3 regions of the Noviherbaspirillum sp. ST9 genome follow, and region 2 is predicted to be linked to each of the others. Evidence: predicted binding sites of a transcription regulator. Region 2 holds the regulator's gene; each other region holds the start of a gene.
What was found. The regulator FNR, encoded in region 2, switches genes on or off when oxygen is low (the NO sensors DNR and NnrR bind a similar motif). The targets are predictions, from matches to a motif close to TTGATNNNNATCAA.
Positions count from the first base shown of each region.

Region 1: ACNOHI_RS09680 (XrtA system polysaccharide chain length determinant) is a predicted target of FNR. The motif match lies at 1,710-1,723, and genes of this name have one in related genera.
Region 3: cobA (uroporphyrinogen-III C-methyltransferase) is a predicted target of FNR. The motif match lies at 2,440-2,453, and genes of this name have one in related genera.

Region 1 covers NZ_JBLWFR010000004.1:117,191-122,286, forward strand. The annotation lists gene ACNOHI_RS09680 (XrtA system polysaccharide chain length determinant) at 34-1,569, opposite strand; gene ACNOHI_RS09685 (XrtA/PEP-CTERM system exopolysaccharide export protein) at 1,893-2,516, shown strand; gene ACNOHI_RS09690 (S1 family peptidase) at 2,520-3,302, opposite strand; gene ACNOHI_RS09695 (hypothetical protein) at 3,601-4,173, shown strand; gene ACNOHI_RS09700 (HPr-rel-A system PqqD family peptide chaperone) at 4,170-4,502, shown strand; gene ACNOHI_RS09705 (HprK-related kinase A) at 4,547-5,096, shown strand, end outside.
Region 2 covers NZ_JBLWFR010000005.1:59,907-65,002, forward strand. The annotation lists gene ACNOHI_RS12215 (alpha-ketoacid dehydrogenase subunit beta) at 1-888, shown strand, start outside; gene ACNOHI_RS12220 (hypothetical protein) at 909-1,322, shown strand; gene ACNOHI_RS12225 (methyltransferase domain-containing protein) at 1,323-2,231, opposite strand; gene fnr (fumarate/nitrate reduction transcriptional regulator Fnr) at 2,482-3,252, shown strand; gene ACNOHI_RS12235 (hypothetical protein) at 3,312-3,569, opposite strand; gene ACNOHI_RS12240 (FixH family protein) at 3,769-4,305, opposite strand; gene ccoG (cytochrome c oxidase accessory protein CcoG) at 4,315-5,096, opposite strand, start outside.
Region 3 covers NZ_JBLWFR010000016.1:16,086-21,181, forward strand. The annotation lists gene ACNOHI_RS24045 (cytochrome D1 domain-containing protein) at 1-81, opposite strand, end outside; gene ACNOHI_RS24050 (c-type cytochrome) at 89-481, opposite strand; gene ACNOHI_RS24055 (cytochrome D1 domain-containing protein) at 571-2,298, opposite strand; gene cobA (uroporphyrinogen-III C-methyltransferase) at 2,541-3,365, shown strand; gene ACNOHI_RS24065 (nitric oxide reductase activation protein NorD) at 3,375-5,096, opposite strand, start outside.

The DNA.
Region 1 (5,096 bases), on a different contig from region 2:
TTCCCAACTGCTGTTCCGGAGCGGCCGGTTGCGCTACGACTTGAGAAGCAGCAGGCCGAATGCGCCCCCCGACAACAGCAGCATGCCGGCGAACGACGCCGTCAGGGCGTACAGGCTCTTCTTGTGGCGCCGTTTTTCCGCCTCGGTCCAGTTCATGGATACGCTGCCAAGGACTGGCAGCCCGGTGACTTCACGCAGGTGGGCGAGACTGACAAAAGTCGGGCGGATCTGGGTCAGGAGGAAACCGACGGCAAGGCCGGCAATGAGGGCGCCGGCGAACACGATGCCGAACAGGCGCGGACGGTTGGGGCCGGTCGGCTTCAGCGGTACCGTCGGCGGGTCGATGATGCGGAAGGTCATCATCTCGGTGGTCGCGCTGAGATCGCCGGACAACTTTGCCGCATCGCGGCTGGCGATCAGTTTTTCGTAATTGGCCTTGTTGATCTGATAGTCACGGTTGAGCTGCGCGAACTGCGCTTCCATCTCCGGCACCGCGGTGCTCATGGAACGCAGGCGCGCGACCCGCGCACTGTACTCTTCGGCGCGCGCACGCATGGAGGCAACGCGCGCTTCCGCATCGGACAGGGCAACCTTGAGCTGCTGGAGGACCGGACTGTAATTCCTGCCGATCGTCGTGCTCGATGCGCGTGCCTTGGCTTCCTGGATCTTGCGCTCTTCGAGCTGGGCGATCAGGCGTTTCGTCGCAATGATGTCGGGATGCTGTTCAGTGAACTGGAGGCGGTAGTTATCGAGGGTCTTGTTCAGCGCTTCGATGCGGGCATCGAGCTCCGGGTTGACCGTCGCGGTCGCCGTCCGGGTATTGTCGCCTTCCAGGATGGGCTCTTCGCCCGCGATTTCTTTCTTGATGGAATTGCGCGCCTGCTCTGCTTCGAGGAGTTCCAGCCGCGCCTGGTTGAGCATTTCTTCCGCTTGCGCCAGCTTGCCACCAAAGTCGCCGTCCCCCCGTGCGACCAGCGAACTGTTCTTCAGCTTGAAATCCTTGATCGCGTTTTCGGCGCTGACCAGCTTCTCTTCATATTGCTTGATCTGTTCGTCGATGAAGCGGACAGCATTGGCCGAATCCTGCTTCTTGTCGCCGAAACTCCCCTCGATGAAGATCGTGAGCAGCGATTCGACAACGCTTTTGGCAAGCTTCGGCTCGGCGTTGGCATAGGTGATGGAATAGATGTCGTGACTGGCGGTGCCGGTGATCTTGATTTGCGACATCAGTTCGTTAACGTAGGCTTCCTTGTCCTGGTTCGACTTCGCATTGATATCCAGGTCGACCATCCGCATGACACGTTCCACGTTTGGACGGCTGAGCAGTGTCTTGCTCATGATCGAGACTTGCTGCTCGACGTCGGGAATCGTGGTCATGCCGGAGAGCAACGGCTTCAGGATCGATTGGGTATCGACGAATACGCGTGCAGAGGCCTGGTAGTTATTGGGGAGCGTGTAGACGATGAAGAAGCCGATCAGGACAACGGCCCAGGAAACCACCATCGAATACCAGCGGTATTTCCAGATGCCTTTCGCGGCGGAAATTAATTGGGTTACCAGCTGCTCCATGCTGTAAAGCCTCCCTCGTACTTATGCGGACTTGACGAACCCAATCTACGTGTCCAACCGTCAAGTGATTATACCTATTATTGATTGCAGTCATTATAATTTAGCAAGGTTTCGGAACCTGTGGTAATCATGGCGTATGCTTGACAATAAGCAAATGGCTGAAGATAGTGCTCATAGATATTGTTTTGTCTTGCAACAGGACGCACGCCGTAACTATTTGTCCACGCAGGACACAGGCATCTGTCCGGGCAGGCTGTTTTCGAAACGAAATATCAATCCGCCCGCGGGCGGCGACACCAAAAAAAGGGGGCAACGTGAACAAGATGTTTACCGAAAGCATGAAGGTGGCCGGACGTCTGGCCATGGTATGCGCCGCATTTGCACTGACCGCCTGTGCCACGGACGGCGGGGTTGCCGCTGCACCGACCGGCGCCGACATCAAGCATGAATACCTGATCGGCCCCGGCGACACCATCAGCATCAACGTCTGGCGCAATCCCGAAGTGTCGCAAGTCGTACCTGTGCGCCCTGACGGCAAAATCAGCACGCCTCTTGTCGAAGACTTGCCGGCGAGCGGCAAGACGACGACGCAGCTGGCGCGCGACATCGAGCAAGTTCTTGGCAAATTCTTGCAGCAGCCTGTCGTGACCGTCATCGTGACTGGTTTCGTCGGTCCGTATTCCGAACAGGTCCGCGTCATCGGGCAGGCCGCAAAGCCGCAAGCCCTGCCTTACCGTCAGGGGATGTCGGTGATGGATGTGCTGATTGCGGTCGGAGGACTGGCTGAATTTGCCGCGGGCAATCGCGCAAGCATCGTCCGTACGGTGGACGGTCAGCAGCAAAAGATCGCTGTCCGCCTCGACGATCTGATCAAGAAGGGCGACATCTCCGCCAATACGCCGGTGCGGCCGGGCGACGTACTCATTATTCCGGAAAGCTTCTTCTGACTCTCACGGACGGGGCGGTGGGCGCTTGTCCATCAGCTCCTGGACGTACCGGCCCGGAATGGCATAGGTAATGCCGCTGGGCTGGGTCAGGATGGCTTCCTTTGTCCCTTTCACGGCGACCTTGTTAATCACACCAAGAACGTGACCCGTCTCGGGATCGTAGAGGGGGCTTCCGCTGCTTCCCGGGTAGGCGGTCGCATCGAGCTGGAATACCAGATAGGGCGTGTTGCGCAGTTGCGCGATCATCTTTGCATTCAGCGTTTGCGAGGCAGGCGCCGGGTCTGCTACCGGGGTGATCGATGCCACGAGCGCGCGGTGGGTGACATGGTGGAATCCAAGTACCATCCCGAGCGGAAAGCCGGTGAATATCAGGGAGTGCCCTTCCCTTACCAACTCCGAATTGCCGATCTTCATTGCGGGGAGTGGCGACCCTGCGATACGCAGCAGCGCGAGGTCACGGTCCGGATCGGTGCTGACGACGGTGGCGGAGCGCATGTCCGCAGCCTGGTTGGTGCCAGTCAGCACGCCGAGCAGTTCGCTCGTATCTTCGACGCCGACCTGTTTCACCACATGGGCGTTGGTGATCACGGTGAGACCGTCCCCGACGACGAAGCCGGTGCCGATGAAGTGGATGGGAGGCGTGCGCGTTTTCTTTAACGTCGCAATGCCGACGATCGACGGTTTGACTCGGGCGATGGTGTCAGGAAGGTCGGTCGCAGCAGCGGGTGCGACAAATGTCGCGATGACGAGCGACAGGCAGACAGGAGCGAGGCGATGGATGCTCATGAAATCTCAAATAGTGTTCAGCAGCATGATTGTGAAGACTATAATGAAATTTCTGCTGATTTCTGTCGAGTCTTCTTCGCGCGGTAATCGGCCCGGTTGTCCGGAGTACTGTCGAAAAATTTTACATATGGGCTTCAATTATTTTGCCCTGTGCTGAATTTTCTTGATTGTTGTCAGCAACACCTTGATTCATATGCCTTATTTTGGGCGAATGTGGGCTTGGAATGGCTTTTGCTAAGGAAGGTAATGGCCGAGCTGTCCTCGAGCCATGAGAAACCAACGTGCTGTGGAGCCTTACATGACCCCCAACGGTCGGCAAGACGACAATATTGACGAAAAGAATGTTTCCGGTGCCTCGCAGCAGGGACTGGAAAATCCTGGCCGTCGGCGTTTTGGTCGGTCGGGGATCGCGGCGACCGGCATTATTGCGACGCTGACCAGCAAACCGGTTCTCGGCACGGTGTGCAAGAGTCCCTCCGGGTTCTTGTCCGGCAACCTCAGTAACCAAAAACCGCCCAGCGCGTGTGCCGGCCGCTCGCCCGGTTACTGGAAGAATCACGACTGGCCCATTCCCAACCGGACGACCGCAAAGTTCAAGAGCGTGTTTACGGTACCCGCGGGATCGCCGTATTTCACGGTGACGATGCTCGCACTCCTTGATCCGCAGGATTTCGACAAATACAACTTCGGCATGCACCTGGTCGCGGCGTACCTGAATTTCCGGGCCGGCTGGAGTCCCTTCCTTGATACGGCCAGACTGCAGGCGATGTGGACCGAAGTTCGCACCGTTGGATATTTCACGCCGACTGCCGGTGTGAAGTGGACCGCGGAACAGTGCGTCGACTATATCCAGCAGACCTTTGCCTATTGATCCTGCCCGGCCCGCCGGGCCGCAGGAATGTTCGCAGTCGTTTTTCCTCATCCATCATGCAATGGCGCATCATTGACGACAATGCCCTCCAGCTCAGATTCTGGGATGGCGAGTTCGTCGTGTACAACGCGCTGTCCGGCGATATCCATGTTCTGGATAGCCGTGCCGGACATCTCCTCCAGGCCCTGCAACAGGCGCCTTCCGATGTGCTATCTTTGGTGCAACGTTTTGCCAGCGAATGGCAATGTGAGCCAAGCGACGATTTGCTGCACGAAATCGAGATGACCGTGTCCGATATGCATGCGCTTGCCCTCGTCGAGCGCGCCTGACCTTGAATTTATCTTCCTTATCTCCGACGGAGTTACGGCTCCGCATGGAAGGGCCCGGGGTTTACCTCCGCACGGGGGCCTTCGTCACGCATGTGCGCAGCGCGATCCGTCAGGTCGCCGAGGGCATCGGCATGCTGTATGCGGACTATCCGCTGGCGGACGAGGACTTCGCTGATTTCCATGTCAGCCTGGAGCGGCCGGCCAACCTTCGCCGCTGGTACAAGCCGCAAGTGTTGTTCCGCTTTGACGGCAAGACGCCGTTCAAACCCCTGCCGCTGGAGCAGGCGTTTCCCATGTTTGAATGGGGACTCAACTGGTGTGTCTCGGCCCACGTCTATCGTTACCTGATCATCCATGCCGCCGTCATCGAGCGCGGCGGACGGGCCGCGGTGCTGCCGGCGCCGCCCGGCTCCGGAAAAAGCACCTTGTGCGCGGCGCTCGTCAATCGCGGGTGGCGCCTGCTGTCGGATGAGCTGACGCTGATCGGCATCGACGACGGAAAGATCCTGCCCCTGCCGCGGCCAGTAAGCCTGAAGAATGCGTCGATCGACATCATCAAATCCTATGTGCCGGGTTCGGTCTTCAGCCCGGTCG
Region 2 (5,096 bases):
CGCAAGGAACTGGCGAAGGAATTCGGTCCGCTGCGCATTCGTAACACGCCGCTCGCTGAAGGCATCATCGCGGGAACGGCGGCCGGTGCCGCGGCAACCGGATTGCGTCCGGTGGTCGACATGCTGTTCGCGCCCTTCCTCTGCTTTGCGATGGACGAGATCGTCAACAGCGCGGGCAAACTCCGCTACGTGTCGGGAGGCCAGTTCGAATTCCCGATGGTCGTACTTTCCATGACGGGAAGCGGATGGACCGTCGGCGCGCAGCACAACCACAACCTCGAAGCCTGGTTCGTGCACAGCCCTGGACTGAAAGTCGTGATGCCGTCGAATGCCGCCGATTTCAAAGGACTGCTGAAGTCCGCGGTCCGCGACGACAACCCGGTGCTCTTCTTCGTCGACATGCCGCTTGTTCATGCCTCGGGGGACGTGCCCGACGGTGAACATGTCGTCCCGCTCGGCAAGGCCGCAGTGCGGCGCAAGGGTGCGGACGTCACGATCATTTCCTACGCGAAGATGGTCGATACCTGCATGCAGGCGGCCGCACAGCTCGAAGAGCGCGGCATCGATGCGGAAGTGATCGACCTGCGCACCCTCAAGCCCCTCGACGAGGAAACGATATTGCGTTCGGTGAGGAAGACCGGCCGGCTGCTCATCGTCCATGAGGCGAGCCGCATGTGCGGTGTCGGCGCCGAGATCAGCGCGATCGTGGCAGAACATGCTTTCAGTTCGCTGAAGGCGCCCGTCATGCGCCTGACCGGGCCTGATGCACCCACGCCTTCGAGCTATGTACTGGAACAGGCCTTCATGCCTCAGCCGGACGCTGTCGTGGCCGCCGCACTCCAACTCGCTGGACACACCGCCGCCGTCAAGGAAGAACAACTCGTCTGAAAAAGAAAGGAAGAACGATCATGCACACCACTCCGTCCCTCGCCCAAACTCAACCCGCCTTTTCCACCGCCGGCGCGCTCTGGCTGAAGCTTGCCGTCCTGTACCTGATCGTCGGGGTCGGGCTAGGCATCATGATGGGGGCCAGCGAGGACTTCACCATGCGACCGGTCCACGCGCACATCAACCTGCTCGGCTGGGCCACAATGGCCGTGGCGGGACTTGTCTACAGCGTATTTCCGCAAGCGGCAGCGAGCAAACTCGCGAAGGCGCACTTCTGGCTGCACAACATTTCGCTGCCGGTGATGGCGGTTTCGCTGGCCTTCGTGATCGGCGGCCAGCGCGGCCTCATCCCCGTGCTCGCGTTTTCGGAAATCGTCGCCGCACTCGGAATCCTGGTCTTCGCGGCGAATATTTTCCTTAATTTGAAGAAGTAATCAGGCGTAGGCCGGGATGCGTTCGTCGACGACGACGCATTCCGCGCGCATCGCCTGCTGCAGCGACGGCAGTGATCCGCCGGCGCGATACTGGAAGCTGACGCGCAGGGTGTCGCCCGCTACAACCTGCACCGGTTCGCCCAACGGCAGCACCATGTAATGGTTAAGCCAGTCGATGGTCGTGCCCTGCTTCACGAGCACGGTCAGGATGTTCTTGGTGATGAAGCGCAGCGCATTGACACAGCCGGACTGTGTCATCGTGAAACACCCTTCCCACTGGATTATTTCGGAAGTGTCCTGGCTGAAGTCGAGGACACTGTATACAGCAGGCTGCGCCAGCTCGACGCTGCCGGCCTGGATGTGCGAGGGCTCCTGGAACTGGACGATCGGCGCCTGGTAACCATGGAAGTCGTACGCCTGCTGGAGCGGCTGCACTGCCATGATGGCAGCCTCCGGCAGGAAAACCGGGAGCTTGCCGCCGAAGCGCGCGCGGTAGCGGCGCTTGAACGCTTCGATCATCTGCACCTGCTTTTCGCGCAGCATGCCGACGTGGATCATTTCGCAGATCACGACGTCGACTGGCTCGGGTGGCAGGTATTCGAACGCGTCGGCATGGATGACTTCGACCTTGTCGCCGCCCTTGTTCCTCGCCAGGAGGCGGCGTGCCTCGGCCACAAGCTCGGGGTTGAACTCCACGCACCAGACCTTCTCGGCCTTGGCCGAGGCAAACCAGGACAGCACGCCGGTGCCGCCGCCAAGCTCCAGCACCTTCGCCCCCGGAAACACGGCAGCGTTGATGGCAGCCTTGAAGCCGTCCATACGGCGGCTGTCCATCAGCATGTTGTGGTGGTAGTGCAGCGGGATGAATTGTCCCAGATAGCAGCTTTCGATCTCGCGTTCGGTCAGCATGTGTCTCCCTGCGGATATGGGTAGTTGGGCGCAAGCATTTGCGGAATGAGGTACATTATCGACCCCCGCCCCGAATCCAATTCCGCAAGATGCGCCAGGATTGCCATCCTGTTCACCCGTTTTGGGTGAGTTGGCACGGGGTTTGCATGACATTGCTTGACCTGGCTCAATTCAAGGCCATAACAGCAATTATTCCTAAAGTTTGGAAAAGGGCTCGAAAATGATCCTGCACCGCCTAAATCCTGCCGACATGACTCAAACCATCCCGTTCCCGCCCCAGCAAGTGCAGCAGCCGACCGCTACCGTGCATGAGCTTCGCGCCCGCTGCTCGGCGTGCAGCATGCATCAGCTGTGCTTGCCGATGGGATTGAACGAGCTGGACATGGCGAAGCTGGACCAGATCATCGGCCGCCGCCGCAAGGTGCCGCGCGACGCGCACCTGTACCGCGTGGGTGATCCCTTTACCAACCTGTACGCCATCCGCCTGGGCCACTTCAAGACGCATCAGATCAACCCGAGCGGCGATCAGCAAATCACCGGTTTCCAGATGGCCGGCGAGCTGCTCGGCATGGATGCCATCAGCACGGACCGCCACCATTGCAACGCGATCGCGCTGGAAGACAGCGAAGTCTGCGAAATCCCGTTCGCCCGCCTGGAAGCGCTGTTCGCCGAGATGCCCACCCTGCTGCATCACTTCCACCGGATGATGAGCCAGGAAATCACCCGTGAGCAAAGTGTCATGCTTTTGTTGGGGAATATGCGCGCGGAACAGCGTTTCGCAGCCTTCCTGACGAATTTGTCCGCACGTTATTCGGTACGCGGCTATTCGTCCACCAGCTTCCAGCTGCGGATGACGCGTGAAGAGATTGGCAACTATCTCGGCCTGACCATTGAAAGCATCAGCCGCCTGCTGTCCAAGTTCAAGAAGCAGGGCTGGATCAAGGTGAACAACCGCGAACTGGAATTGCTCGACCCGACCACCCTCAAGGCAGTCGCCCAAGGCACGCAGTCCTGCGCCTGAACGCGCGGTAGCGGCCAAAAAGAAGGCGAGCGGCGCATGGCGCCCTCGCCTTTGTTTTTTTACAAGCCCCGGAAGTTGCGCCGGCCTGCGGGCGCCTCGTTTGGCACGGCCATCAGGTAGAAGGTGAGCATGCTGGCAAGTGAACAGAACAGCCAGAAGCAGAAGAACCCGATGCTGTAGACCGCCAGCGGCTTGATGTCCGGATATGTCCCGAACAGCGACAGGTCGTAGGGGTCGAACATCGAGAAGAAAAATCCCTCCGCAACGATCGCCACCAGAAACGACGGCCACAAGACGACCATCATCAGTCGCGCCATCAACCTACCCTCCTTTCACTCCGAACAATCGGTGTAAAGCTGTACCGGGATTTAGCACTGGTCACCATTCCCACTTTCGAACTATTGACATTCCCGATTTCGGGAACCTCATTCACGAGAATGAGAACGATCGTGCTGCGGATATTGTGCACCAGCATTGAATTTGTTGCCAGACGTAAGACAATATCCTACTTCGGAGTTACCTTTGGACCGTCTGGTCCGCCTTCATATCAACCTGCTTCTGCTGCGGCCACATCCACTCGCCAGCAAGGCGCCAGTCGCGCTGCTCGCCTTCGACCACCACATTCCAGCGCGCGATATCGAGAAGAGGCACTGCAATGGCGAACTGGCCTTGCTGGTCTGCCGTTGCCTCGAGTTTCAAATCTTTCATCGGCTGCGTCGAGTGCACGAGGTTCACGTACAGCTTGCCGGAGAACGGCTGCGCCTGGCTGCTGATCGACCCGACCAGTTTTCCGCTCGCCGGATCGAAGCGCAGCGAAGCATTCAGTCCCATCGCCGCTGCCTTGCGGTCGCGGCTCAGGTCCTGGTTGATTGCCTTGCCCTGCTTGTAGTAGTCGTCGACCACCAGCGCATCCTGTTGGGACACGGCGAGGTAAGTCGTGTAGATGCCGGCCACGACAACGACTGCGGGCCCCAGCATCAACAGCCAGGGCCAGCGATGCTTGTACCAGGGCTGTTGTTCATTCATTTTCGGTGGCATGGCTGCAGCTTGCATGTCATCTCCTTAACGCGGCACGATGAATACCGCTTTTTCCTTCACGTGCAGGCGCTCGTCGTCGATGGCCTGCAATTCAAATGTGATCTTGTTGGATCCTTTTTCACCCTTGCCCGGGCCGACGCGAACTCGCACGGGCACTGCACGCGATTCGGTCGAGTTCAGTTCGACCACTTCCGGTGTGGAAAGTGCGATCGATTCGACGCCGGACACGCTCAGCTTGTACTTGTGCGGCTTCTCGTCGGTGTTCATGATCTGCAGGCGGTACACGTTCTCGATCATGCCGTCCTCCACCTCGCGCCCCATCGAGCCACGGTCGCGGATCACATCCATCTTCAGCGGCGTGCGCGTGTACAGCGAGCCGAAGAACACGCCGATGATAACCAGCAGGATCGCACTGTAGATCAGCACGCGCGGTCGCGTCGCACGCTTGCGGATTTCCTTGTCCGACAGCTTGTTGCGCATCGCATTGTCGGTCGAGTAGCGGATCAGTCCGCGCGGTGCGCCGACCTTGTCCATGACGGAGTTGCAGGCGTCGATACACGCTGCGCAGCCGATGCACTCGTACTGCAGGCCGTTGCGGATGTCGATGCCCGTCGGGCAGACCTGCACGCACATCGAGCAGTCGATGCAATCGCCGAGCGAGGACTTGCCTGCCGACTTGCTGCGCGCGCCGCGCGGCTCGCCGCGTTCCTTGTCGTAGGTGATGATGAGCGTGTCGGGATCGAACATCGAGCTCTGGAAACGCGCATACGGGCACATATACATGCACACCTGCTCGCGCATCCAGC
Region 3 (5,096 bases), on a different contig from region 2:
CTCGATCACAACGCCGAGGTCGCCCGTGCCGCGCAGCGGTTCACTCGCGCAGCCCGCGAGCACCAGGGATATTGCCGCCATCAAGCATTTAGCGCTCACCGGGAAATCCTTTCTGCAAATTGTCGACGATCCACGCGGCTTCCTGCTCGTTGACGAAGCGGTTCCACGGCGGCATCGGGGTGCCGGGACGGCCGCCCATGATGGTCGCGATCAGCGACTCGGCGGGCTTGTCGCGCAAGGTTTCGGGGAGCAGTGCCGGTCCGAGGCCGCCCTTGAGCGTCAGACCATGGCAGGAGCCGCAGTCCTGGCGCACGAGGCGGATCAGTTCAGCGCGGCGAGCGGGATCGGGGGAATAAGGTGCGGCATCGGATGCCGCGAAGGTGTTCAGGTGCAGGAGTGCGCAGGCAAGGAAAAGCAGGCCCTTGCCCAGGTAATAAACCGGGGGAAGCAGTCTTCCGGATCCGAGTAATGCAGGGTTCATGCTGCTGCTCCTGTTTTCGGCAGTCCGCAAGCGCCGGCAGCGGGCGCTTGCGGCATCTCCGCGCGCTGAACGCGGAGATGCGCCGTACATCAATAAACGTCGTGCTGCGTGTTGTTGACGTTGAACTTGCCGGTCGGCGTAATCAGCTTCGGATCCTTGATCACGGTCTTCAGCTTGCGGGTCTTGTCATCCACGACCACGACAGCCGAGACCTTGTCCTTGGCGTTCCACACCGAGAACCAGACTTCGTCGCCAGCCTTGTTGTACTCGGGCTGCACGACACGCTTGGCGCCTTCGCCCAAATTGGCCCACTCGGCGATCGGCAGTACTTCAAAGCCCTTGTCGAGGTTGTTGATGTCATACACGGCCACCGACTGGCTGACCTTGGCATCCGGGTGCAGCGGCGTGTCGACCCACAGGTTCTTCGACTTCGGATGGGTCTTGATGAACAGCGAACCGCCGCCCTGGCCCTTCAAGGTGGCAACAACCTTCCAGGCCTGTGCCTTGTTCTTGACGGGGTCGGTGCCGATCAGCGAGATCGTTTCGTCGCCGAGGTGGCTGGTCGCCCATACCGGACCGAACTTCGGATGCTTGAAGTTGGCGCCGCGTCCCGGGTGCGGCGTCTTGCCCACATCCACGATCGAGGCCAGCTTGCCTTCCTTGGTGTCCACGACCGCGATCTTGTTGGAGGCGTTGGCGGCCACCATGAAGTAGCGTCCGGTCGAATCGAAACCGCCGTCATGCAGGAACTTGGCAGCATCCAGCGTCGTCGTCTTCAGGTTGTTGATGTCCCTGTAGTTGACGAGGTAGATCTTGCCGGTTTCCTTGGCATTGATGACGAATTCCGGGTTGTAGTGCGACGCAACGATGGAGGCGACGCGCGGTTCCGGATGGTACTCGTTGTCGACGGTCATGCCGCGGGTGGACACGATCTTCAGCGGCTTGAGCGTCTCGCCTTCCATCAGCACGAACTGCGGCGGCCAGTAGGAGCCGGCAACGGCATACTTGTCTTCGAAGCCCTTGTACTTGGAGGTTTCCACCGAGCGTGCTTCGAGGCCGATCTTGATTTCAGCGACGTTGTCCGGCTTTTCCATCCAGAGGTCGATCAGGTTGATGCGCGCATCGCGGCCGATCACGTACAGGTAGCGTCCCGATGCGGAAATGCGCGAGATGTGCACCGCATAGCCGGTCTTGACGATGTTGATGATCTTCTTGGTATCGCCGTCGATCAGCGCCACTTCGCCGGAGTCCCGCAGCGTGGTGGAAAAGATGTTGGCGATGTTGTAGTTGTTCATCTTCTTGGTCGGGCGCTTGGCGACCGGGACGATGTCCTTCCACGAGGCTTCCATTTCCTTGATGCCGAATTCCGGCGGCGTCGGCGGCTCCTGCTGGATGTAGCGGGCCATCATGTCGACTTCCTGCTCGGAAAGGTCACCGGAGGTCTGCCAGTTCGGCATGCCCGCGGGCGAGCCGTAGGCGATGAAGACTTTCAGGTAATCCGTGCCCTTGGCGAGCGTGATGTCCGGCGTCAGCGGTTTGCCGGTCGCGCCCTTGCGCAGCACCCCGTGGCAGCCTGCGCAACGCTCGAAGTAGATCTGCTTGGCGCGGTCGAACTCCGCCTTGGTCATCGGCGGCGCCTTCGGGTTGATGTTCTGGTGCATTTCCTCATTGGCGAGCGGCGACGCGCCGGCCTGGTACTTCACTTCCGGCCCGGCATGAGGTGTCTTGTCTGGCGAGACCTGCGCAACAGCAACAGCAAACGGCAGAGCTGCCAGTATTGCCGCCAGGGGGCGAACAACCTGCTTCTTCAGCTTCATGTTGATTCTCCTTCTAGAAGGATGTTGGACTACCACAAGAGAAACAGCTTCATAAGAAACCGTTTACTGCGCCGAATGATGAAATGTACATGCGGCGATTCAGGCTGTCCGACACTTTGCGCTCGGTCAATTTCCATTTCCTTAATATCCATCAATTTTTTTCGGACTCGCGGGGAATACATTGATGTCGATCCGACGTGCGTCGGATGCGCAATGGAATTCATTGATAAGGAGCCCCCACCATGTCACCCTTTCCGCCCGTGCGCGCCGGGCAAGGCCAGGCAGGCCAATGCCCCGGAAAAGTGTTTCTCGTCGGCGCCGGCCCGGGAGATCCGGACCTGCTGACCGTACGCGCGGCGCGCCTTCTCGGGTCCGCGGACGTGATCGTGTACGACCACCTGGTAGGGACAGGCATCGTGGCGCTGTTCGCCAAGGATGCGGAGCGCATTTACGCGGGGAAACAGAATCGGCGACACACGATGGCACAGGGCGATATCAACGACCTGCTGGTGCGTCTGGCCAAACAGGGAAGGAATGTGGTGCGGCTCAAGGGCGGCGACCCCTTCATCTTTGGCCGGGGCGGAGAAGAACTGGAAACCCTGGCCGCGCACGGCGTTCCGTTTGAAGTGGTGCCTGGCGTGACGGCCGCCAGTGGAGTCTCCTGCTACACCGGCATTCCCCTTACGCACCGCGACTACGCCCAGTCCTGCATCTTTACCACCGGACACCTGAAGGACGGCACGCTCGATCTGGACTGGGACATGCTGGCACGTCCGCGCCAGACCGTGGTGATCTACATGGGTTTGAACGCGCTGCCGGAAATCGCGCGGCAGCTGATTGCACATGGACAATCGCGTGACATACCGGCCGCCGTTGTCGAAAAAGGGACGACGGCACAGCAGCGCGTGGTGACCGGTACGCTGACCGCGATGCCGGACCTGGTGGCAGCATTGGGCCTGCAATCGCCCTGCCTGATCATCATCGGCGAAGTCACGGCACTGCACCGGAAGCTGCAGTGGTTCAACACCGTGGCCGGCAACGTGGAGACGGCGGAAGTCTTCTGCTGAGGAGCGCTCTTACCGCTCCCCCGTCAACTGCACATAGAGGTTCGGCAGCACCTTGGGCAAGGTCTGCGCGTCACGCACGACCACAAAGCCATTGGCACCGAACAGATGCGGCAGGTACTCCCCCGCCTTGTCGTCGATGGTCACGCAGAACGGTGTGAGACCCAGCCGACGCGCCTCCTGCACCGCCATGCGCGTATCCTCGATGCCGTACCGTCCTTCGTACTTGTCCAGGTCGTTCGGCTTGCCGTCGGTGAGGATGAGCAGCAGCTTGCGCGCGGTGCGCTGCTTCGACAGGATGGCCGCCGAATGCCGGATCGCCGCGCCCATGCGGGTGTAGAAGCCGGGCTTGAGCGCCGCGAGCCTTCCGCGCACCTCGCCGCCGTAGCGCTCGTCGAATCCCTTGAGCAGGTGGTAGCGCACGTTCTCGCGCCGCACCGACGAAAATCCATACAGCGCGAACCGGTCGCCGGTCGCACCCAGCGCTTCACCGAACAGCATCATGCTGTCGCGGATCACGTCGATGACGCGCGCCGAATTGCTTACCCAGGCATCGGTGGACAGCGACAGGTCGGCCAGCAAGAGGCACGACAGGTCGCGCTGCTGCTTGCGGCTGTCGATGTAGAGGCCGGGTTCGGAGGTCGGCACGCCGCTCGCCTTCTCCGCGGCGTAACGCACGCAGGCGTCCAGGTCGAGGTCGCTGCCGTTGGCCTGCGCGCGCAGGCGGGCACGCTGCGAGGTCAGCGCCTGGAACTGGCTGCGCAGCCGGCGCGCGGCGGGACGCAATTCCACCGGAAGGTCGCAGGCTTGCGCGTCACGCGAAAGCAGCATCTGCAGGCGGCAATGCGCAGGCTGCATCTGCTGCTTGCGGTAATGCCATTCTGGCAGGAGGATGCCGTCGGCCAGCACGAGGTCGTCATCCGCCTCTGCCGGCAGGTCGAGGTCGAAGCGGATGCGGCTGGCCGTCGTCTTGCCATCGTTGGCAACGCTCATGACGTCGAGGTCGTTGGCGGCCTTTACCGCATCGTCGTTGTCGTCTTCTTCGAGCGAGCGATTGACCTTCACGTATTCAGCCCAGGTGAACAGGCTTTCGGCGCGGAACAGCAGGACGAAGGGGTTGTCCGCCTTCGGCATATCGACGTTCTCGGCGGCGCGCTTGCGGGCTTCCTCGTCCTTGTTGACCTTGCCGCCCTCGGGCTGCTGGGGTTCGCCCTGCCCTGCCTTGCGGGCTTCGCCTGACGGCTGCGGCGGATCGGGGTGGAGCCAGAGCGGCACCGGGAACGGTGGCTTGGTCCCCGGCGTGAATGCGGTTACCGATCCGGGCTGCAACAGTGCATCGCGAATCGTCTGCTCCGCTTTGGCGTCCGCTGCGGGCAGCTTGGCCGGGTCCATGCGCCTTGCCATTTCCGCCTCGAGCAGACGGCGATAGCGGGACTGCATGCCGGGCAAGGCTTCCAGCGTGGCGCGTGCCGCTTCCTGGTTGCGCACGATCCAGTCCGCGTCCGGCGCGACGTCATGCGCCGCCAGCGCGATCAGCCAGAGATAGAGCTCGCGGTTGAGCGCCTGCTCGGGGTAGAGGTCGATCGAGGCTGGCAGGTGCAGCGTGGCGTCGTCGGTCCATGCCAGCTCGGTTTTTTCGCCAATGCCGGCCACCCGCTCCATCCAGCTGCGCCGCGCGCCGTGTGCCGTTGCCGTTCCCGACCGGATGTTGAGCCCGGCATCACCGCCGAGCGC